Regions from separate parts of the Variovorax sp. UC122_21 genome, predicted to be linked through region 3. Evidence: riboswitches for the same ligand, from Rfam matches in the RefSeq annotation. Region 3 holds a riboswitch; each other region holds the start of a gene.

Region 1 (7,293 bases), on a different replicon from region 3:
CCGAGCAGATAGCTCTGGCCCATGATCTGAACTTCGATCTGCTTCATGCGGGGGAATCTTCGGAGGGAGGTACGGCCGGCAGCTGCTCGAGCAGCGCATCGAGCCGCGTGCGCGCCGCCGCGAGCCGCGACTTGAGCGCATCGCGCTCGCGCGTCAGCGCATCGACCTGTTCCTGCAGCAGCGCATTCGTGCGCTGCACCTCTTCGTGACGCAAGAGCAGGCGTTCCACGCGCTCGGCGATCTGGTCGATGGGGCTGGAGGCGGGCATGGTGCGCGATTGTAGTTTCCCGTGAAAGCGGCGGTCCTCCTGGGCACCCGCCGCGCCTGGCACGGCATTCTGCGGCCTGCGCGCCGCGCCATCAAACTTCGCTGAGCCGCACGTAGGTGGCGAGCAACGCGCTCTTGGCGGCCACGCCCAGCAGCACCGGGTTCGCCGCGCTCTCGATCACCGGCAGCCGCTCGCCCAGGTGCTCGAGGAAGCGCTGCAGCGCCTCGCCCAGGCTGGTGTCGGCGGTGATCGGCGCGATGGCCTGCGACAGCAGGTCCGCCGCGCGCACCTCGGCCGCGGCCGTGCCGAGCGCGGAGAGGGGCACCACGCCGAGGTAGCGCTGGTTCGCATCGACCACGTAGAGGTACTTCACCGGATGCTGCAGGAACAGCCGGCTCATCGCCTCGCGATCGGCCTCGGGGCCCACCACCGTCTGCGCCGGCTGCACCAGGTCGCGGATGTGCAGCGAGCGCAGCCGCAGCTGCTCGTCCTGCTGCTCGCGCCGGCGCAGCGTGATCTCGTACATCGAGCCCGCATTGGCCGAGCGCGCGACGAAATAGGCGATCACGCCGGCCAGCATCAGCGGCAGCATCACCTGGTAGTTGAGCGTCATCTCGAAGATCATGAGGATCGCCATCAGCGGCGCCTGCGTGGCACCCGCGAGAAAGGCGCCCATGCCGACCACCGCATAGGCATAGGGCGCCGACACCGCATGCGGCCACAGCGCCTGCGCGGCATGGCCGAACAGCGCGCCGACCATGCAGCCGAAGAACAGCGCGGGCGTGAACACGCCGCCCACCGCGCCCGAGCCGGCCGTGGCCAGCGTGGCGACCAGCTTGGCCGCGAGCACCATGGCGATCAGGGTCCAGGTCCAGGGCGTGTGCAGCACCGCGTTGACCACGCTGTAGCCATTGCCCCAGACCTCGGGCCAGGGCACCGACACCAGCCCCATCGCGAGCCCGCCGAGCGCGAGCCGCCACGGCAGCGCGAACGGCAGCCGCGCGAACAGCGCCCGGCTGCCCTGCAGCGCGCGCAGGAAGCCCGCGGCCGCGAAGCCCAGCAGCAAGCCGAGCAGCGCGAACAGCGGGATCTCGGCGCCATGCAGTTCGGGGAACACCGGCATCTGGTAGGGCGGCTGGTAGCCGGGCAGGGCGCGCATCACGATGTTGGCGACCACCGCCGCGATCAGGATCGGTCCCACGCTCTCCATCACGATCGAACCGAGCACGATCTCGGCGACGAAGAAGGCGCCCGCGATCGGCGCGTTGTACGCGGCCGTGAGGCCGGCCGCCGCGCCGCAGGCCACCAGCAGCCGCAGCCGCTCGACCGGGAAGCGGAACACCCGGCCCAGCAGCGAGGCGGCCAGCGCGGCGAGCTGCACCATCGAGCCCTCGCGGCCGATCGAGCCGCCGGTGCCGATGCTCACCAGCGAGGAGGCACTGCGCACCAGCGTCTGCGCCACCGGAATGCGGCCGTCGCCAAGCACGATCGCTTCCATGTAGTCGGAGGTGGCGCTGCGCACAGCGACGCGCTTGGCGAGCACGAGCAGCCCGCCGGCCACCAGGCCGCCCGCGGCGGGGAAGGCGATGCGTGCCCACCACGGCAGCGCGCGCGCCATCGCGACCAGGCTGTCGCCGGGGCCGAGCACCAGGTGCTCGAAGCCGCGCAGCGCGGCGCGAAAGCCTTCGGTGGCGAGCGTGCCGAGCAGGCCGGCGACGATCGACCACAGCAGCATCGACTGCCAGCCCGAGACGCCGAACAGGCGCTGCAGGGCGGAGCGCAGGCGCAGCAGCGGCGAGGAGTGCAGGGTCATGCGGGGGTGCGGTGAGGGCATCGCATAGCCTGTCGATGTTAGTGCGCGAGCCGGTGCGCGAGGCCCGTCGACCGTCGGGCGCACGCAACTTTCGACTTAAAGCGCGCGGCGCAGCGCCTAGCAATCTCGCCCGTTGGTGCCTGCGGCGTGGTTCACGCGCCGCGGTTCAACGGGAAGCAGGAGTGAAGGGACCGGCCGCGCGCCGGCACCGAAGCCGCCTGCGCTGCCCCCGCAACGGTCAAGCAGACGGCGCCGCAAGGCGCCACCCTCTCCACACGAGCCACTGGGCGCCCTGAAACAGGCGCCTGGGAAGGCGGCGAGGGCCGGTCTGCCAGCCCGGATACCGGCCAACAAGGCGGTTCGCGCATGCCCTTCGCTTCGTCGATGCATGCACGAGCCAATGGCGCCCCGGGCGTCGGCGGGGAGGCCGGCAAGGGGCATAGACGTTCGCTCGCTCACTCCATGATTTCCTGCGTTTCCTTCTCGCGCCGTTCGCGCGCTCGCATTCCCGCGTCCCGCATCGGCATGCGCCTGGCCGGCCTGCCGCTGGCCCTGGTGCCGGCCTTCGGCGGCCTGCTGCTGGCCCAGCTGCCGCTGGCCGCTTCGGCGCAGGCCCAGCCCGGCGCGCTCGGCGAAACGGTGGTCACCGCCACCCGCACCGCGCAGCCGCTGTCGGACCTCGTGGCCGATGTCTCGGTGATCGACCGCGAGACCATCGAGCGCAGCGGTTCCACCGGCGTGGCCGACGTGCTCGCGCGCCAGGCCGGCATCCAGATCGTGCGCAACGGCGGCGTGGGCAACTCGACCAGCGTCTACATCCGCGGCGCCGAGACGCGCTTCACCGCCGTCTACATCGACGGCGTGCGCGTGGACTCGCAGGCCACCGGCGGCGCGGCCTGGGAGAGCATCCCGCTGGCGCAGATCGACCGCATCGAGGTGCTGCGCGGCCCGGCCGCCGCGGTCTACGGCTCCGACGCCATCGGCGGCGTGATCCAGCTGTTCACCAAGCGCGGCGAGGAGGGCGTGTCGCCCTCGATCGGCGTGGGCTTCGGCAGCCATGGCCTTTCGCGCACCGAGGCCGCGATCAGCGGCAAGGCCAATGCCTTCGACTATTCGTTCGGCGTGGCCCACGAGGAGAGCCGCGGCTTCAACATCCAGCCGCTCGAGAAGCGCACCCTGCCCAAGGACGGCTTCACCAGCCCCGACCGCGACGGCTACAACACCACCTCGGGCAATGTGCGCCTGGGCTGGCAGATCGCGCCCGGCCAGCGCCTCGAGGCCACCGCGCTGTCGAGCGACACGCAGGCGCGCTACGACGCGGCCAAGTCCGGCAGCAAGCCGCCGGCCGACCACCTCGACGACCAGAGCCGCAACCGGCTGCGCACCGGCGGCCTGACCTGGTCGGCGCAGTGGAACGAGGTCTACAGCACGCGGCTGCAGGTGACCGATTCGCAGTCGGTCTACAGCACCATGCCCTCGTACTACCGCACCGAGACCCGGCTGCGCGGCTACCTGTTCCAGAACGAGCTGCGCTTCGGAGCGCACCTGGTGACGGCCGCGCTCGAGCGCCGCGAGGACCGGCTCGAGAACGCGCCCACCAGCGCCACCGACAAGGGCCTGGCGCGCAAGCGTTCGCAGGATGCGGTCTCGCTCGGCTACGGCTTCGTGCAGGGCCCGCATTCGCTGCAGCTCAACGTGCGCCACGACGACGACAGCGAGTTCGGCGGCAAGACCACCGGCAGCGCCGCCTACGGCTTCGCGATCACGCCGAAGCTGCGCGTGACCGCCTCGGCCGGCACCGCCTTCCGCGCGCCCACGCTCTACCAGCGCTTCAGCGAATACGGCAAGCCCGACCTGCAGCCCGAAGCTAGCCGCAACGTCGAGCTTGGCCTCAAGTACACCGACGGCCCGACCCACGCGGGCATCGTGGTCGTACCGCAACAACGTGCGCAACCTGATCGTGTTCGACTCGACCGCCAAGGGCTGCGCCTCGTCCTTCGGCTGCTACGGCAGCACCGCGCGGGCGCGCTACGAGGGCGTGACGCTGTCGGGGGGCCACCGCATCGGCGACGTCACGCTGCGCGCCTCGCTCGACTTCCAGGACCCGCGGGACCTGGCCACCGACAAGCTGCTCGCGCGCCGCGCCAAGCGCTATGCCACGCTGGGCGCCGACTGGCGCCTCGGCGGCTGGACCCTGGGCGCCGAGGTGCAGACCTCGAGCCAGCGCTACGACGACGCGGCCAACACGCGCACGCTCGGCGGCTACACGCTGCTGAACCTCGTGGCCAGCACGAAGATCGTGCGCGACGTCGACCTGGTCGCGCGCATCGACAATGCGGGCGACAAGGACTACATGCTCGCGCGCGGCTACGTCACCGGTGGCCGCAACGCGTACGTCGGATTGAAGTGGACGCCCCAGTAAGCCAGCACCTGCCCGATCGCGCGGCGACCTGCGCCGCCGTGCTCGTGGCCGCGCCCGCCTCGGGGCAGGGCAAGACCACCGTGGCCGCCGCGCTCGCGCGGCTGCATGCGCGCCAGGGTCGGCGCGTGCGCGCCTTCAAGTGCGGGCCCGACTTCCTCGACCCGCACTGGCTGCGGCTGGCCACCGGCGCGCCCGTGCATTCGCTCGACCTGTGGATGACCGGCGAGGCCGACTGCCGCGCGCGGCTGCATGCGGCCGCGGCCGAGTCGGACCTGGTGATCGTCGAGGGCGTGATGGGCCTGTTCGACGGCACGCCGAGCGCGGCCGATCTGGCGCAGCGCTTCGGCCTGCCGGTGCTGGCCGTGATCGACGCCCATGCGATGGCCGGCACCTTCGGTGCGCTGGCGCATGGGTTGCAGAGCTTCAGGCCCGCTCTGCCCTGGGCCGGCGTGCTGGCCAATCGCGTGGCCGGCGAGCGCCATGCCGACATGCTGCGCGGCGCCTTGCGCGAGCCCGCGGACTGGCTCGGCGCCTTGCCCGCGCGACGCGGGCTTCTCGCTGCCCGAGCGCCACCTGGGCCTGGTGGCGGCGCACGAGCTCGGCGACGCGGCCGAGCGGCTCGACCGCGTGGCCGATGCGCTGGCCGGCACGCCGCTCGGGTCGCTGCAGCTGCCGCGGGTGCGCTTCGAGGCACCGCCCGCGAACGAGGTCGCACCGATCGCGCCGCTGCTCGCGGGCCGCACCATCGCCATCGCGCGCGACGCGGCCTTCTCGTTCATCTACCCGGCCAACCTCGACACGCTGAACGCGCTCGGCGCCAGGCTGGTCTTCTTCTCGCCGCTGGCCGGCGAGGCGCTGCCCGACTGCGATGCGCTGTGGCTGCCCGGCGGCTATCCCGAGCTGCATGCCGCCGCGCTCGCGCGGCGTTCGGACCTGCGCGCCGCGCTCGCCGCCCATGCGGCCGCGGGCCGGCCGATCTGGGCCGAATGCGGCGGGATGATGGCGCTGTTCGACGAGATCGCGGTGCCCGGAGACGGAGGCGACGTCGAGGTGCATGCGCTGTGGAGCCTGCTGCCCGGCCGCGTCACGCTGCAGAAGCGGCTCGCCGGCCTCGGCCCGCAGGCACTCGCGCTGGGCGCGCACACCTTGCGCGGCCACACCTTCCACTATTCGCGCTGCGAGACATCGCTCGTGCCGGCCGCCCATTCGCGCCGCCCGCAAGGCACGGCCGATGGCGAGGCGCTCTACGTGCGCGGCAGCGTGCGCGCGAGCTATTTCCACGCCTGGTTCGCCTCCAGTCCCGAAGCCACCGCGCGGCTGTTCGATGCCGCGCCGCTCGAAACCGGGGCACCGGCTGCCCAGGAGCATCGCGTTGACGCCTGAACACGAATTCATCCTCGGCGGCCAGAAGAGCGGCAAGTCGCGCCGCGCCGAGCAGCGCGCGGCCGACTGGCTCGCGGCCGCGCCGAAGCAGCGCCGCGCGGTGCTGATCGCCACCGCGCAGGCCTACGACGACGAGATGCGCGAACGCATCGTGCGCCACCAGGCCGACCGCGCCGAGCGCGTGCCCAGCTTGCGCACGATCGAGGAACCGGTCGAGCTGGCGCGCGCCATCGTGACCCAGAGCACGCCCGAATCGCTGGTGCTGGTCGACTGCCTCACGATGTGGCTCACCAACCTGCTGATGCCGCTGCGCGCCGAGGGCGCGCGGCCGGTCTCGCGCACGCCCGCCGCGCACATCAACCTGCTGCTGGCGCGCGCTGCGCGATGCGCGCGGTCCCGTGGTGCTGGTGGGCAACGAGATCGGCCTGGGCGTGATCCCGCTGGGCCGCGAGACGCGCGCCTTCGTCGATGCGCTGGGGCGGCTCAACCAGGACGTCGCCGGCGTCTGCCACCGCGTCACGCTGATGGCGGCCGGGCTGCCGCTGACCCTGAAGGAGCCGGGCCGATGAAGGGCTTTCTCGTCGCCGCGCTGGCGGCACTGGCACTCGCCACGGGCCTGTGGTCGCCGCCCGCGAGCGCGCTCGAGGTGGTCGACGAACGCGGCGTGAGCGTGGAGCTGCCGCAGCCGCCGCAGCGCATCGTGACGCTGCTGCCCTCGCTGACCGAATCGGTCTGCGCGCTCGGTGCCTGCGCGCGGCTGGTCGGCGTCGACCGCTATTCGAATTCGCCGGCGCCGGTGCGCGGCCTGCCGCAACTCGGTGGCGGCATCGACCCCAACGTCGAGGCCGTGGTGGCGCTCAAGCCCGACGTGGTGCTGCTCGCCAAGTCCTCGCGCGTGACCGAGCGGCTCGAGGCGCTGGGCCTCAAGGTGCTGGTGCTCGAACCGAAGAACCATGCCGACGTGCGCCGCGTGCTCGGCAAGCTCGACCAGGTGCTCGGCACCCACGAGGCACCGGCGGTCTGGCGCGCCATCGATGCCGCGGTGTCGGCCGCGGCGCAGTCGCTGCCCGCTGCCGCGCGCGGGGTGCGCGTGTACTTCGAGGTCAACAGCGGCCCGTACGCGGCCGGCGAATCCTCCTTCATCGGCGAGACGCTGACGCGGCTGGGCGCCAGGAACATCGTGCCGGCGGCGCTCGGCCCCTTTCCCAAGCTCAACCCCGAATACGTGGTGCGCGCCAATCCCGACCTGATCATGGTCAGCGTGCGCAGCGCGCAGGGCCTCGAGCAGCGCCCGGGCTGGAGCACCATGCGCGCGGTGCGCGAGGGACGCATCTGCCGCTTCACGGCCGAACAGTCCGACGTGCTGGTGCGCCCCGGCCCGCGCATGGACGAGGCGGCACGGCTGAT
Region 2 (7,293 bases), on a different replicon from region 3:
CACCGTCGCGCCGGGCCGCAGCCGGGCGGCCGCGCGCACGATGTCCTCGCGCGCGATCGCAGCCGGCGCGCCGCTCGCGGCATCGACCACGCGCACGCGCGCCTTCGCATCGCGCAGCTGCAGCAGCGGCCGGCCGTCGAACCATTGCAGCAGCACCTCGCGCGGTGCGGCGTCGTCCTCGCCCGCCGGCGGCGTGGCGGGCGGCCACGGAAAGGTCGATACATCGCCGCCGGTGTAGCGCGCCATCGCGGCCGCGTCGACCGGGTTGCGCTCGAACCAGCGGTTCGGGTTCATCGAGAGCCAGCCGCTCACGATCCAGGTCAGCACGAAGAAGCCGCCGACCAGGCCCGCGATGTGGTGCCAGGCCATCCAGCCGGTGTAGGGCGTGACGGAACCGTTGCGGAAGCGCCGGCGCAGACGGATGCGCAGGATGCCGATCGCGATGCCGGTCACGGCCGAGACGATGCAGGCGGCCGAGAGCCACACCACCACGTCGTGCCACAGCGGTGGATCGGCGCGCAGCGGCGTGAAGTAGATCCAGTGCGGCACCGCGCCGAGCCAGTTCCAGAAGCGCTCGGAACGCGTGGTGTCGCGCACCACCTCGCCGGTGCGCGCCGACACGTAGAGCTCGGTGCCGGCCGCGTCGTTCAGTTCGATGCGGTGCAGCGGGCGCAGCGGATTTCAGGCCCTGCGGCACGGTCCACTGGTCGCGCTCGAGCGTCTCGGCCCAGCGCGCCGCGGGCTGGCCCGAGAAGTCGCGCGCCACCGCCTCGGCCTGCGCGGCCTCGGTGCCGGCCAGCAATCGGCCATCGCGCGCCGACACCGCATGGCGACCGCCGCGCGCATCGACGATGCGCCACACCGGCTGCGGCTGCGCGCCGCCCTGCATCTCGAGCGCGACGCGGCGCGGCGGCTGCTGGCGTGCTGCTTCGGGCAGGGCCTCGAGCGCGGCCGCGGGCGAAACCCGGGCCTGGCCGACATCGAGCGCGCGCAGGCCCGCGAGCCGCTCGGCCTCGGTGAGCGTGGGATAGCCCACGTACATCATCACCACGCCCGAGACGAACCACATGACGAACAGCAGGCAGCCGCCGATGCCGAACCAGCGGTGGGTCCCGTAGAGCCAGTGGCGCACGAGCGGCCACGCGCGCTGCCAGGCAGTGCTGCGATCGGAGCGGGCGCGGCGCGCGGCGTGCGTCATCTCAGAAGTTCACCAGCGCCGACAGCTCGAAGGAGCGCGGACGGCCCAGCAGCCACTGGTTGCCGCTGTTCGAGAACGACAGCGGATAGCGGCGGTCGCCGAGGTTGTAGCCGCGCAGCGCGAGCTTGAGCGACTTGTTGGCCTGCCAGCTCACCGAGGCGTCGACCACGGTGTAGGAGCCGATCTTGCGCGAGTTGGCCGCGTCGACCTGGCGCGAGCCGACATAGCGCAGGCCGAACTCGGCCTCCCACCGCGGCAGGAAATGCCAGTGCAGGAACAGGTTGGCCGCTTCCTCGGGCACACCGAACGGCGTGTTGCCGGCGCGCGAGACCAGCCGGCCGCTCACGACCTCGTTGAAGTCGTCGTAGCGCGCGCGCAGCTTGGCCGCATTGGCCTCGAGCCGCAGCGTCGGGGTCAGCGCGAGGTCGAGCGTGGCCTCGATGCCCTCGGACGACTGCTTGCCGACCTGCTGCGAGACGGTGGGATTGTTCTGGTCGCGCGACAGCAGCTTATTCTTCTCGATGCGGTAGGCGGCCACGGTCCAGGCGCCGCGGTTGTCGGCCAGCTGGCGCTTGTAGCCGACCTCGACCTGATTGCCGGTGCTGAGGTCGAACGGCGCCTGCGTGGTCGAGGTGCTGATCAGCGAGGTCAGCGGATCGGCCGCGTGCGCCAGCTGCGCATAGAAGGACTGCGAGGCATCGGGCGCATACACCGCGCCGATGCGGCCGGTGGCGTACTCGAAGGTCTTCGTGAGGCTGTTGGCCGCGTTGGCCAGGTCGGTGCGCGCCACCTTCGCATGGTCCCAGCGCAGGCTGGTGACCAGCGACCAGCGTTCGTCGAAGGCCAGCTTGTCCTCGGCGAACACGGCATGGGTGTGGGTGCGGGTCTTGTAGCGCGGCGTGTAGGCCACGGGCGAAGCGTAGTAGCCGGGCAGGAAGACGAAGGGATCGACCACCGAGCGGCCGCCGTAGGGCGAGTCGTTGAGGTGCGTGAAGTCGATGCGGTTCACGTCGAAGCCCACCAGCACCTGGTTCTTCATGCCGAACAGTTCATGGCGGAAGGTGGCGTCGGTGCGGTTGCCGACCTGCTCCTGGTCGTGGCCGATCTCGAGGTAGTCGCCGCGCGTCAGGCGGCGCGTGGCGGCATTGAAGGTATAGGTCTCGCTGTTGCGCCAGTGGCGCTGGCTCGCGAGCCGGTAGAGCTGGTTGTGCACGGTGACGGCATCGCTGGGCGTCCACAGCGCGTCGAGGCGGGTCCACTTGTCGTCGTACTTGAGCTCGGCGTCGTCGACGTTGTAGTTCTGGCGCAGGGTCCGGCCGTCGAGGCGCCCGTCGATCAGCGGCACGCCCTGGTAGCGCTGCGGCGACTGGCGGCCCTCGTCGTGCGACAGGGTGAACTGCAGCTCGGGCGAGACGTCCAGCCGCAGCGCACCACCGACGGCCAGGCTCTCGCCCTCGCCGCGCGCCATGAAGCCGTGGGTGGCGCGGTGGCTGATGTCGAAGCGGTACGAAAGCTTGTCGTTGATCGCGCCGCCGCTGCCGAAGGCGGCCTGGCGCGTGGCGTCGGAGCCGTAGCTCAGCAGCGCCTCGTTGTGGATCGGGCCGCGCGTGGGCTTCTTGGGCACCACGTTGATCGCGCCGCCGATCGCGCCTTCGCCGTACATGACCGAGGCCGCGCCGCGCAGCACCTCGATGCGGTCGACCGACCAGGTGTCGAACGGGAAGGTGACGGTGCCCGCGCCCGCGAACAGCCGCGTGCCGTCGAACAGCTGCATCACCGAGCCATGGCCCGAGAAGCCGCGCGCGGCCATCGAGGTGCCGCCGTTGCCCGGCGCGGGCGAGCCGGTGATGCCGGTGGCGCGGGTGGCGGCGTCGACGATCGAGACATCGCCGCGCGCGCGGAGGGTTTCGCCGGTCAGTACCTCGATGCTGGCGGGCGTCTCGAGCGGCGTAAGGCCGAGCCGGCTGCCGGTCTGCGTGGGCTCGGCGAGCGAGAGCGCGCCCTGGGCGCCGGCCTCGACCTGCACGGGCGGCAGGCTGGTGGCGGCCTGCTGCGCGAAGCCGCTGCCGGCACCGAAGGCCAGGCCGATGGCGGCGGACATGCCGCCGAGGCGGCGGGCGGCCGGGCGGCCCCGGTGGCGGTGACGCGGGCGGCGGCCGGCCGCGCCCGTGCGATCGCCCGACGGCGATGCGTGATCCATGTGACTTCTCCTCCGACCCGCGTCCCCGCAGGTTCTCTGACCGAATGTGGACGCGGCGGGAAGTCGATCGATGGCCGGGACCGGCGGCGGGCAAAGCAAGCGCTTCGCCGGCCGGCGGCCCGGACACGCACTCCCGCAGCGTCCGAGGCGGTGACGAAGGCCGGTATCCGGGCTCGCGGAGCGCAAAGGCGCGCAGTCGAAACTGCAGCGCCGTTGCGGAAGCCCTCGCCTTCCCACGCCTTGCGGGCGCAGTGGCTGCCGATGCCCTGGGGGCATGGCGTGAGGACGTCCAGATCCGCTGACCGTTGCGGGGGCAGCGCAGGAATGGAGGCGTCGATCCGTGAACCGACGCGTCGCACCTGCTTCCCGTTTAACCCCGTGGCCGTGGCATGCATGGCGGGCGGGGCACCTTCGAACCGTGGTGCCGGTGCGTCCTTCCTTCCTCGGAAGAAAGGCCGCACCGAACGGCGGGAATTATAGGGAGCGGGTGCGCGCGGGCTCGTCGGGCGTACGGGTGTCCCGCGCCCGGCCGGGGCCTTCGGCGCCGAACAGGCGGCGCAGCACGCTGACGCCGGCCACCAGCGCATTGGAATAGCTGGTATGCGGCTCGATGGCCGCCTCGAGCGGCAGGTAGGAATGCACCGCGCCCTCGCCCGCGGCATCGTCGACCGCCTCCATCAGCACCCAATAGAACTCGCCGGGCTCCAGTTCGTGAACGGTCAGCGCGAGGTTGCGGGGCGACGGCGACAGGGTGGCGGGGATGGTGTTCACGCGAAGCTCTGGAAGGTAGGCGTTGGCGATGGGGGCGGGCCGCCCGGATCGTAGACACGCCCTGTCACAACGCGCGTGCACTCGATCACGTTCACCGCCGGCGAAAACCCTGTGAGCTTCCTGCGCCAGCCGGTGGCGCCCACCGTTCCCAGCTTCCGGGCTTCTCCTACAGGCGGGCGTTGGTGCGCGACCTAAGTTTTGCCCATGGATCAAACACCCGCGGCACGCCGCATGCCCAGACGACAGGAGGCCCCATGAAGCGATTCACCCTGGATTCCAAGATGCGAGCGACCATCGGCGGCGCCTTCTATCCCACCGGCCATTCGATGGTGATGTTCGGGAACGCCGAGGACGCGGAGCGCGTCGGCCGCGGGCTCGTCGAGAAGGGCGTGAGCGCGGACGACATCTTCCTGCTGCCGCCCGCGACGGTGTTGGCGGAGATCACGCCGACGGTGGCCGAGGCCGACAACCCCCTGCCCTCCGCGGGCACCGAGGGCGCGACGGTGCGCGCCTACACCAAGCTGGCGCGCGAAGGCCACACGGCGCTGCTGGTGCGCACCGAGGAGCAGGAAGACGCCGAACGCATGATGGAGGTGGTGCGCACGGTTCCCTACTCGATCGCGCAGCGCTACCGCACGCTGGTGATCGAGGACCTCTAGAACCAGGGCGTTCAGGCCGGCGCGGCCGGCACGCTCGGCGTGCCATGGGCGCCGTTGGGCGCGGGCGGCGCCACGGCGCGGCGCACCACGTCGCGCGCCATCGCCTGGGCCAGCTCGTGCTCGCCGAGGAAGACGGTGGCCGAGACTTCGCGCGTGAGCAGTTCCGCTTCCTCTTCGTTGTGGCTGCGGATCACGGTCTCGATGGTCGGGTTGAGGGTGCGCGCGGTCTCGATCATCTGCCGCACGTTGAGTGCGGCCGGCGTGGCCACCACCAGCACGCGGGCGCGCGCGATGTGGGCCTGGATCAGCACAGCCGGATCGGCCGCGTCGCCATAGACGGCGGCACCGCCCTCCTCGCGCAGCTTCTCGACCAGCTCGCGGTTCTGCTCGGCCACCACGTAGGGGATGTCGTGCGCCTTGAGCTCGGCGGCGATGCGGCGCCCGACCCGGCCATAACCGACCAGCACGACCTGGCGCGAGAGATAGCGCGCCTCGGTGCTCATCGGCAGCTCGGCCAGCGGGTCGTCGCGCGCCTCGAGGCGGCGCGCGAACGAGGAATGGGCATGCAGCCATTTCTGCAGCGGCGCGATCAGGCTGAACCACAGCGGGTTGGTGGCGATGGAGATCAGGGCGCCGGCCAGGATCAGGCTCTGGCCCTCGGCGGGCATGAGGCCCAGCGAGACGCCCAGGCCCACGAGGATGAACGAGAACTCGCCGATCTGCGCCAGGCTGGCGCTGACGGTGAGCGCGGTGGCCAGCGGATAGCGCAGCACCAGCACCAGGCCGCAGGCGGCGAGCGACTTGCCCAGCACGATCACCAGCACCACGGCCAGCACCTGCAGCGGGCGCTCGAGCAGCACGGAGGGATCGAACAGCATGCCGACCGAGACGAAGAACAGCACGGCGAAGGCGTCGCGCAGCGGCAGCGATTCCTGGGCGGCGCGGTGGCTGAACTGCGATTCGCGCATGACCATGCCGGCGAAGAAGGCGCCGAGCGCGAAGGAGACGCCGAACAGGGCGGCCGAGGCGAAGGCGATGCTGACGGCGGCGGCCACCACGCACAGGGTGAACAGCTCGCGCGAGCCGGTGCGCGCGACCTGCCAGAGGATCCACGGGAAGACGCGGCGCCCGACGATCAGCATGAGGGCGACGAAGCCGCCGACCTGCAGCAGGGTGAGGCCCAGGGTCTGCCACAGCGGCGAGGCATCGGTGCCGGCGGCACGGCCGCCGAGGGTTTCGGCGAGCGGGGGCAGCAGCACGAGCACCAGCACCATGGCGAGGTCTTCCACCACCAGCCAGCCGACGGCGATGCGGCCGGTGAAGGAATCGAGAATGCCCAGGCTCTCGAGCGCGCGCAGCAGCACGACCGTGCTGGCGACCGAGAGCGCCAGGCCGAACACCAGCGCGGCGCCGAGGTTCCAGCCCCACCAGAGCGCGAGCGCGCCGCCGAGCAGCGTGGCCACGGTGATCTGCAGCAGCGCGCCGGGCAGCGCGATCTTGCGCACGGCCAGCAGGTCGTCGAGCGAGAAATGCAGCCCCACGCCGAACATCAGCAGCATCACGCCGATCTCGGCCAGCTGCGCGGCGATGCCGGCATCGGCCACGAAGCCGGGCGTGAAGGGGCCGATGATGACGCCGGCCAGCAGGTAGCCGACCAGGGCCGGCAGGCGAAGGCGCGCGGCGAAGAAGCCGAGCACCAGGGCCAGGCCGAGGCCGGCGGCGATGGTGTTGATGAGTGAGACGCTGTGGGGCATCGGCCGATTTTGCAGGAACGTGGGGGTCTCGTTCATTACACGTATGCAAGGCGGTTGCATTTGCCGGGGTATGGCCGTGACCTGTTCGTTCGGGGCGCGTGCACAGGGCACCGGGTACTCCCCTCCGCGAATGTCCCCCGGCCTTCGGCCTCCTCCTTGATTTCGCTGCGGGGAGTACCCGGTGCCCTGTGCACGGGAAGCGCTGCGCTCCGGTTGTCCGCTGGGAGAGCTGCGGGCATGAAAAAACCCGCCGAAGCGGGTTTGTGTTTTCTCGCGAAGCTCGCTCAGTGCATGTGCAGGCCGCCGTTGACCGAGAAGTCGGCGCCGGTCGAGTAGCCGCCCTCGTCGGTGGCCAGCCACGCGATGATGGAAGCGATCTCGCTCGGCTCGCCCAGGCGCTTGACCGGGATCGTGGCGACGATCTTGTCGAGCACTTCCTGGCGGATGGCCTTCACCATGTCGGTGCCGATGTAGCCGGGGCTCACGGTGTTGACCGTCACGCCCTTGCCCGCGAGCTCCTGGGCCAGCGCCATCGTGAAGCCGTGCATGCCGGCCTTGGCCGCCGAGTAGTTGGTCTGGCCCGCCTGGCCCTTGGCGCCATTGACCGAGCTGATGTTGATGATGCGGCCCCAGCCCTTTTCGACCATGTCGCCCACCACCTGCTTGGTGACGTTGAACATGCTGTTGAGATTGGTCTCGATGACCGCGCTC
Region 3 (7,293 bases):
CCAGGCCACGCTGTGCTGGCCGAAGGGCACGATGACCGCCGCCGCGAGCAGCGGCCCGATGGCCGTACCGAGGTTGCCCCCGACCTGGAACACCGACTGCGCGAGCCCGTGCTGACCGCCCGAGGCGAGCCGCGCGATGCGCGAGGACTCCGGATGGAAGATCGACGAGCCGAGCCCGACGAAGGCCGCGGCCAGCAGCACGATGCCGAAGCTGGGCGCGAAGGCCAGCAGCAGCAGGCCGATGAGCGTGGCCGTCATGCCGATCGGCAGCGAATAGGGCTGCGGACGCCGGTCGGTGAACAGGCCGATCAGCGGCTGCAGCAGCGAGGCCGTCAGCTGGTAGGTCAGCGTGATCAGGCCGATCTGCGCGAAGCTCAGCGAGAACGCGCCCTTGAGGATCGGGTACATCGCGAGGATCAGCGACTGCATCATGTCGTTGACCATGTGCGCGCTGCTGATGGCGCCCAGGATGCCGAAGGCCGGCTTGGCCTTCGCGGGACTGGCGGCGGCGCCAGCGGGCGTGGCCTGGGATTCGAGGGAAGCGGTCGCGGAGGGCGGCATGGGGACTTTCACACGGGGGAGACGGGACCGGCCGGCACGAGGGGCGCGAGTTCGGGAGGAACGGGCCGCCGGCGCCCCGGAATTATGGGAGGATGCGCCTCGCCTGTCTTGCGCCAACCGACCAACACCTTTCGCAAAAAGGACATGAACCTCCCGCGCCGTCCCAAGTCATTGCCCGAGGTGCTGCGCGAGATCGAGGGCGAGTCCTCGCCGATCGCGGGTCGCGCCACGGACTACCCCGCCGGCTGGCACATCCGGTCGCACCAGCACACCAAGCACCAGCTGATCTATGCCCTGCGCGGCGTGATGGTGGTGCAGGCCGAGGCCGGCCGCTGGGTGGTGCCGCCCACGCGCGCCATCTGGATGGCCGCGGGCATGGCGCACGAGATCCGCTGCGTCGGCGAGGTCCACATGCGCAGCCTGCTGGTGAAGCCCGAGGTGGCGCCGAAGACCTTGACCGCGACCCAGGCCGTGGGCATTCCGCCGCTGCTGCGCGAGCTGATCCGCGCGGCGATGGAAGTGAAGCAGCCCTATGCGCCCGGCACCCGCGACGGTCGGCTGATGCGCTTCATTCTCGACGAGCTGCGCAGCCTGCCCGTGCTGCCGCTGCACCTGCAGATGCCCGCCGACCCACGGCTGTTGCGCATCTGCGAACGGCTGCAACAGCATCTGGGAGATGCCTCCACCCTGGCCGACTGGGCCGGGCGGCTGTCGCTCGACGTGAAGACCATCCAGCGCCTGTTCACGAAGGAGACCGGCATGACCTTCGGCCAGTGGCGCCAGCAGGCCCGGCTGCTGCGCGCGCTGGAGCTGCTGGCCGACGGCGAGAAGATCATCGACATCGCCCTGCGCCTGGGCTACGACAGTCCCGGGGCCTTCGCGACCATGTTCCGCAAGCACTTCGGGCAGACGCCGAGCCAGTTCTTCGCCGAGCCCTGAGCGGGCGCGCCACGGGTCAGGCGTCGGCGCACTCCAGCGCGAAGGTCGGCACCTCCGCCTGGCGGCTCAGCCACACGCCGCCGCCCATTTCCTTGAAGCCGCGCGTCAGCCCGCGCCGGTACACCTGCGCGCGGTGGCGGAACAGGCGCGGGTCGCTGAGGTCCTCGTCGACCACGTCCTGCTCGAAGTCCTCCTGCGTCACGGCCTCGAGGTAGAGCGCGCCGGCGCTGAGCGACCCCAGGTTGCGCAGCGCGCGCTTGAGGTCGGAGGGTTCGAGGTAGGCCAGCACGCCCTGGCAGATCACGAGGTCGAAGCGCTCCCTCGCGCGATAGTCGACCACCGAGCCCCGCTCCCAGCCGTAGCGCTCGCACAGGTACTCGCTGAACTCGACGCCGTGGTAGCTGGCCTTCGGAAAATGCAACGCGATGGCATCGCGCCAGTGGCCGATGCCGCAGCCCATGTCGAGCACGCGCCGCACGGGCACGCGCAGGTACTTGAGGTACGAACAGACGAAGGCCGCGAGGCGCTCGGCGTGCTGCGGGTCGACCACCTTCGTTTTCTTGTCGAAGTAGTAGCGCCGGTAGTAGGCCTCGTCGAAGGTCGCCGCGTCGGCAGATTGCATGCAGGTTGTCTTTCAGGAAGTGCGGGCCTGCTCGCGAGGCCCGGCGCCATTTTCGCCCCGGAACCCGCCCGCGCCCCACGGTAAAGCCCGACCGGCGCCCGCCCGGCCTCAGGCAAAATGCCATGTCCCCTCCCCGCGCCCGGCGCGGTCCGTGGCTCCCTCACCTCACTCACGCGCAAGACGCCCACCGCCCCTTGGAACGGCCGCCCCACTCCACGTCCACGCAGCCCGTCACGCTGGCCAACTGCGACAGCGAGCCCATCCACATCCCTGGCCTCGTGCAGCCCCACGGCGCGCTGTTCGCGTTCGATGCCTCGACCCTCACGCTGACGCGCGTCAGCGCGAACGCCCGCGAGCTGCTCGGCGACACGGCGCCCGCCCTGGGCGAGCGCCTTGCGGCCGACCATTTCATGGGCGACGCGCTGGTGCACGAGGCGCTGCACGAGGCCAACGGGGTGGCGGTCGATACCGACGAGGGGTCGCCGATCAACCTCGAGGTGAGTCTCGGCGAGCGCCGCTTCGACCTGATCCTGCACCGCATCGGCTACGAGCTGGTGGCCGAGTTCGAGGCGCGCGACGCCACGGCGGACGCGGTGTCGGACTTCGCGCTCAAGGCGCACCGCGCGATGGACCGGCTCAAGCGCCAGGGCTCGATCGACGGCCTGCTCAATCTCTCGGTAGAAGTCGTGCGGCAGCTCACGGGCTTCGACCGCGTGATGGCCTACCGCTTTCGCCACGACGACAGCGGCGAGGTGGTGGCCGAGCGCCGCCACGAGGCGCTCGAGCCCTTCGTGGGCCGTCGCTATCCGGCCAGCGACATCCCGGCGCAGGCGCGCCGGCTCTACGTGATCAACACCCTGCGCCTGATCGCCGACGTGCAGTCGACGCCGGTCGGGCTCGACGTGGCCGACCCGCAGCTGCCGCCGCTGGACATGAGCCACTGCACGCTGCGCAGCGTGTCGCCGATCCACATCGAGTACCTGCGCAACATGGGCGTGGGCGCGTCGATGAGCATCTCGATCGTCATCAACGGTCAGCTCTGGGGCATGCTGGCCTGCCACCACCGCAGCGCCCACCAGGTGCCCTACGCCATCCGCATGGCCTGCGACGTGCTCGCGCAGGTGCTGGCCTCGAACGTGCAGAGCCTGCTGGCGCGCGAGCAGGCGGGCCGGGCCTCGAGCGCGGCGCAGCTGCGCGGCTCGCTGATCGAGGCGGTGCTGCATGCCGAGGACACCTTCAGCGCGCTGATCGGCCTGGCGCGCCCGCTGGCCGACGCCTTCGACGCGCAGGCGGCGGTCATCGCCGAGCAGTCGCGGCTGCACGTGGACGGCGACATGCCCCGCGAGGCCGCGGCGGCGCTGATGCAGTGGCTCACCGCCTCGACGAACGGCGACCAGATCGTGGCGCTGCACACGCGCGAGCAACTGCCCGAGAACCTGCGCTCGCTGGCCGGCGTGTGGTGCGGCTTTCTCGCGCTGCGCTTCGACGCGATCGACAACGGCTGGCTGGTGCTCGCGCGCAAGGAACAGATCGAGACCATCAACTGGGGCGGCAAGCCCGAGAAGCACTACGTGAGCGGCCCGCACGGGCCCCGGCTCACGCCGCGCGGCTCCTTCGACGTCTGGAAACAGACGGTGCGCGACACCAGCGTGCCCTGGGGCGCCAACGATCTCGACTTCGCGCGCCAGCTGCGCGACGAGCTGATCCGCGCCAGCGCGGCGCGGCTGGCCGACACCTACAAGGCCCGCACCGAGCTGCTGGCCGTGCTGGGCCACGACCTGCGCGACCCGCTGCAGTCGATCACGATGGCCGCCAAGCTGCTCGAACGCAGCCTGCCCGACGGCAGCAACGCCGGCGCGCGGCTGGGCCAGCGCATCCAGACCTCGAGCAGCCGCATGGCGCGGCTGATCGGCCAGGTGCTCGATGCCTCGCGGCTGCAAAGCGGCATGGGCCTGCAGATGGTGCCGGTGCAGATCGACCTGGCGCGGCTGCTGGAGGACGCGGTCGACGAGTCGCGCACCGCCTACCCCGGTTCGCAGCTCGAGCTCGAGGCACCCAAGACGCTGCCCGTGCTGGCCGACCCCGACCGCATGGCGCAGCTGGTCGGCAACCTGGTGAGCAATGCGCGCCACCACGGCCTGCCCGGCGAGGCGGTGCGCCTGCGGCTCGAACAGGTCGACGCGCACGTGGTGTTCAGCGTGGCCAACCGCGCACCGCCGATCGACGCCGCGCTGGTGCCCGACTTGTTCAGCGCCTTCAAGCAGCGCAGCGTGCCCAACGAGCGCAACAAGGGCGGACTGGGCCTGGGGCTGCACATCGCGCAAGCCATCGTGCGCTCGCACCGCGGCAGCATCGGCTATGCGCATGTCGACGGCTACGTGGTGTTCACCGTGCGGCTGCCCCAGGTTCCCGCGCCCGCGCCCTGAGCTTTCTCGCGCCCGACGGCGCGCAAGCCGCTCCTATAATCTCGCCCCGCCGGCCGATGCAAACGAAAGCATCACCCAAGCCGGCGCGCGCGAAGGTGCGCCGGTTGCAGGACCGGCGTTAAACGGGAAGCAGGTGACGGGTCCTCCGGACCCCAGTCCTGCGCTGCCCCCGCAACGGTCGGCGGATTCGCGGTCCTCACGGCCGATGCCCTCGCGGGCATCGCAGCCACTGTGCCCCGGCATGGGAAGGCGAGGATCGCGGCAACGGCGCATCTCCCGATGCACCGCTGCGCTCCGCAAGCCCGGATACCGGCCTTCGCCTCGTTCGGTCGCTGCGGGAGTGCAGGCAAGCCGTATCGGTCACGCATGGGCGCGGGGCCGGTCGCTGGCGGGTCCCCTCGGCGTCCGGTTGTTCTCATGGCCCGCGGGAGCGCGGGCCCGAAGGAAACCCTCGTGCGCAACTTCTCCCGGCGCGGCCGCGTCAGACCCCACCAAGCCCTCATCGGATCCGGCGTCATGCTGCTCGCCTCGGTCGCCTCGGCGCAGGACGCCGAGGGCTCGCTGCCGCCCACCACCGTCAGCGACCGCAAGACCATCTCCACCGCCACGCGCCAGGAGGCCGACACGCTGCGGCTGCCCTTCGCCACCTATTCGGTCGAACGCGCGCAGCTCGACGCGGTGGGCGCCGTCACGCTCGAGGACACGCTGCGCAGCGTGCCGGGCCTGCAGTACGGCACGCAGGGCAACTACTACTCGCGCTTCGAGACCCGCGGCCTGCGCGACACGCAGGACGTGCTGGTGCTGATGGACGGCGTGCCGCTGCGCCTGCTGCAGGGCAATGCCGACATCACGCTGATCGCGCCCGACCTGGTGGACCGGCTCGAGTTCATCAAGGGCCCGGCCTCGGCGCTCTACGGCAAGAACGCGATCGGCGGCGTGGCGCAGTTCTTCATGAAGCCCGAGCGCGCGGGCGGCAGCCTCACGGCCACCATCGGCAGCCACGGCCGCCTCGACGGCAGCCTGCGCTACCGCTGGGACTTCGAGCGCGGCAATCTCTACGTGGGCGTGGCCAACAGCGACTACAACGGCTTCCAGCGCGATGCCGGCCGCGCACAGTCGGCCCTGCTGGTGGGCGGCGACTTCGCCGTCACGCGCGACTGGACCACCGGCTTCCAGCTCTACGACACGCGCGTGCGCGGCGACCGCGGCTCGATCGTGCCGCTGGTCAACGGCAAGCCGATCTTCGGCATCACCTCGCGCGACAACTACGGCATTCCCGACTCCTACGTCACGGGCGACTACCAGTCGTTCTCGTGGAAGAACCGCTTCGAGCTCGGCGCCGGCTGGTCGATCAACCACCTGAGCAGCTTCGCGCGCTACAACCGCTTCTTCGCCGGCGGCATCACCATCGTTCCGCCGCCCGCGGCCGTGAGCAAGGGCTATTCCGAGAGCTACACCGCCGACCGCGGCGTCTACCACGAGCTCGCGGCCACGCACCTGATGGCGGGCAAGGGCTGGAGCAACGAGTTCCAGGCCGGCTTCAATCTCGAGCGCGGCTGGCAGGGCCTCGACTCGCCGAGCTTCAGCAACGCGCCCACCTACCGCGGGCCGTTCTACGACATCCCCGTGAGCAACGTGCGCAACGATCCGCGCGGCGTGCGCGGCAGCATCACCTCCTCGCGCTTCGACCAGGAGGTGCGCAGCGTCTACCTGCAGGACCGCTTCGAGTACGGCCCGGTCGGCTTCACGCTGGGCGTGCGCCACGACCGCTTCGAGCAGACGCTGGGCCGCACGGGCACGCAGGTGATCTCGGCGCAGCAAGGCAGCCACACCAGCCCGCGCGCCGGCGTGGACTGGCTGTTCCTGCAGGGCGATGCCTCCTCGCACGCCGTGTTCGCAAACTGGAGCGAAGGCTTCCGGCCGCAGGCGGTGGCGCTCAACACGCGCGGCGGCGTGATCGTGCCCGACATCCTGCGGCCCGAGATCACGCGCAGCAAGGAAGTGGGCGTGAAGGGCCGCGCGGCGGACGACCGCTGGAGCTACCAGCTCAGCCTGTTCGAGGCCGAGAAGATCGACGGCCAGCGCTCCTACCGCAATGGCCCCGACTCCTTCGTCTTCAGCAACGCGACCTCGCGCACCAAGGGCATCGAAACCCAGTTGCAGTTCCAGCTCACGCCGCGCTGGAACGGCTACCTGCACTACACCTGGCAGGACGCGCGGCTCAAGGACTTCCAGACCTACACCGACAGCGGTGCGCGCAGCACCAACTTCGGCGGCTACCGCGTGCGCATGTCGGCCCACAACATCGCGGGCGCGGGCCTGACCTATGCGCACGGCGCCTGGGCCGTGACCGGCACCGCGAGCTACGTCGGCAGCCGCTACCTCCGCGACAATGCGGTCAATCCGCAGAAGCTGCCCGGCTACCTGCTGCTCAACGTCGCCGTGGCCTATCGCGTCAATCCTTCGCTCACACTGCAGGCCGGGGTGAACAACCTGACGAACAAGTACTACATCGCCGACGACCTGTCGGCACAGGGAAGCCGGCAACGCCGGTGCGCCGAGGACGGTGTTCGCCCGCGCGCGCTACACCTTCTGAGCGTGAACCGGCGCGACGCGATCCTCGGCATGGTGTGCATGACGGCCGTTCTGCCCGCGGGCGCCGAGCAGGCGCCCCCGGGCGGCTTCCCGCGCGAGCTCGTCGATGCGCTGGGCCGGCGCGTCGTCGTGCCGCGCGCGCCGCAGCGC

What was found. A riboswitch is a leader RNA that binds a small molecule or an ion and turns the genes downstream of it on or off. The one in region 3 is predicted to bind cobalamin.
Region 1: linked by a shared signal. The riboswitch ahead of ACHMXE_RS25685 (TonB-dependent receptor domain-containing protein) and the one ahead of ACHMXE_RS08215 (TonB-dependent receptor) in region 3 are both predicted to bind cobalamin.
Region 2: linked by a shared signal. The riboswitch ahead of ACHMXE_RS31240 (TonB-dependent receptor) and the one ahead of ACHMXE_RS08215 (TonB-dependent receptor) in region 3 are both predicted to bind cobalamin.

Annotation. Positions count from the first base shown of each region.
Region 1 is NZ_CP172004.1:2,829,285-2,836,577, forward strand. It holds gene ACHMXE_RS25670 (cell division protein ZapA) at 1-47, opposite strand, end outside; gene ACHMXE_RS25675 (hypothetical protein) at 44-268, opposite strand; gene ACHMXE_RS25680 (ClcB-like voltage-gated chloride channel protein) at 360-2,081, opposite strand; cobalamin riboswitch at 2,199-2,448, shown strand; partial or broken gene ACHMXE_RS25685 (TonB-dependent receptor domain-containing protein) at 2,544-4,503, shown strand; partial or broken gene ACHMXE_RS25690 (cobyrinate a,c-diamide synthase) at 4,512-5,886, shown strand; partial or broken gene ACHMXE_RS25695 (bifunctional adenosylcobinamide kinase/adenosylcobinamide-phosphate guanylyltransferase) at 5,828-6,455, shown strand; gene ACHMXE_RS25700 (ABC transporter substrate-binding protein) at 6,452-7,293, shown strand, end outside.
Region 2 is NZ_CP172004.1:3,966,539-3,973,831, forward strand. It holds gene ACHMXE_RS31235 (hypothetical protein) at 1-621, opposite strand, end outside; gene ACHMXE_RS31240 (TonB-dependent receptor) at 1,200-3,398, opposite strand; cobalamin riboswitch at 3,539-3,826, opposite strand; gene ACHMXE_RS31245 (hypothetical protein) at 3,873-4,169, opposite strand; gene ACHMXE_RS31250 (hypothetical protein) at 4,424-4,828, shown strand; gene ybaL (YbaL family putative K(+) efflux transporter) at 4,840-6,582, opposite strand; gene phbB (acetoacetyl-CoA reductase) at 6,867-7,293, opposite strand, start outside.
Region 3 is NZ_CP172003.1:1,591,000-1,598,292, reverse strand. It holds gene ACHMXE_RS08235 (MFS transporter) at 1-561, opposite strand, end outside; gene ACHMXE_RS08230 (AraC family transcriptional regulator) at 706-1,500, shown strand; gene ACHMXE_RS08225 (trans-aconitate 2-methyltransferase) at 1,517-2,122, opposite strand; gene ACHMXE_RS08220 (ATP-binding protein) at 2,317-4,548, shown strand; cobalamin riboswitch at 4,640-4,866, shown strand; partial or broken gene ACHMXE_RS08215 (TonB-dependent receptor) at 4,828-6,984, shown strand; gene ACHMXE_RS08210 (ABC transporter substrate-binding protein) at 7,250-7,293, shown strand, end outside.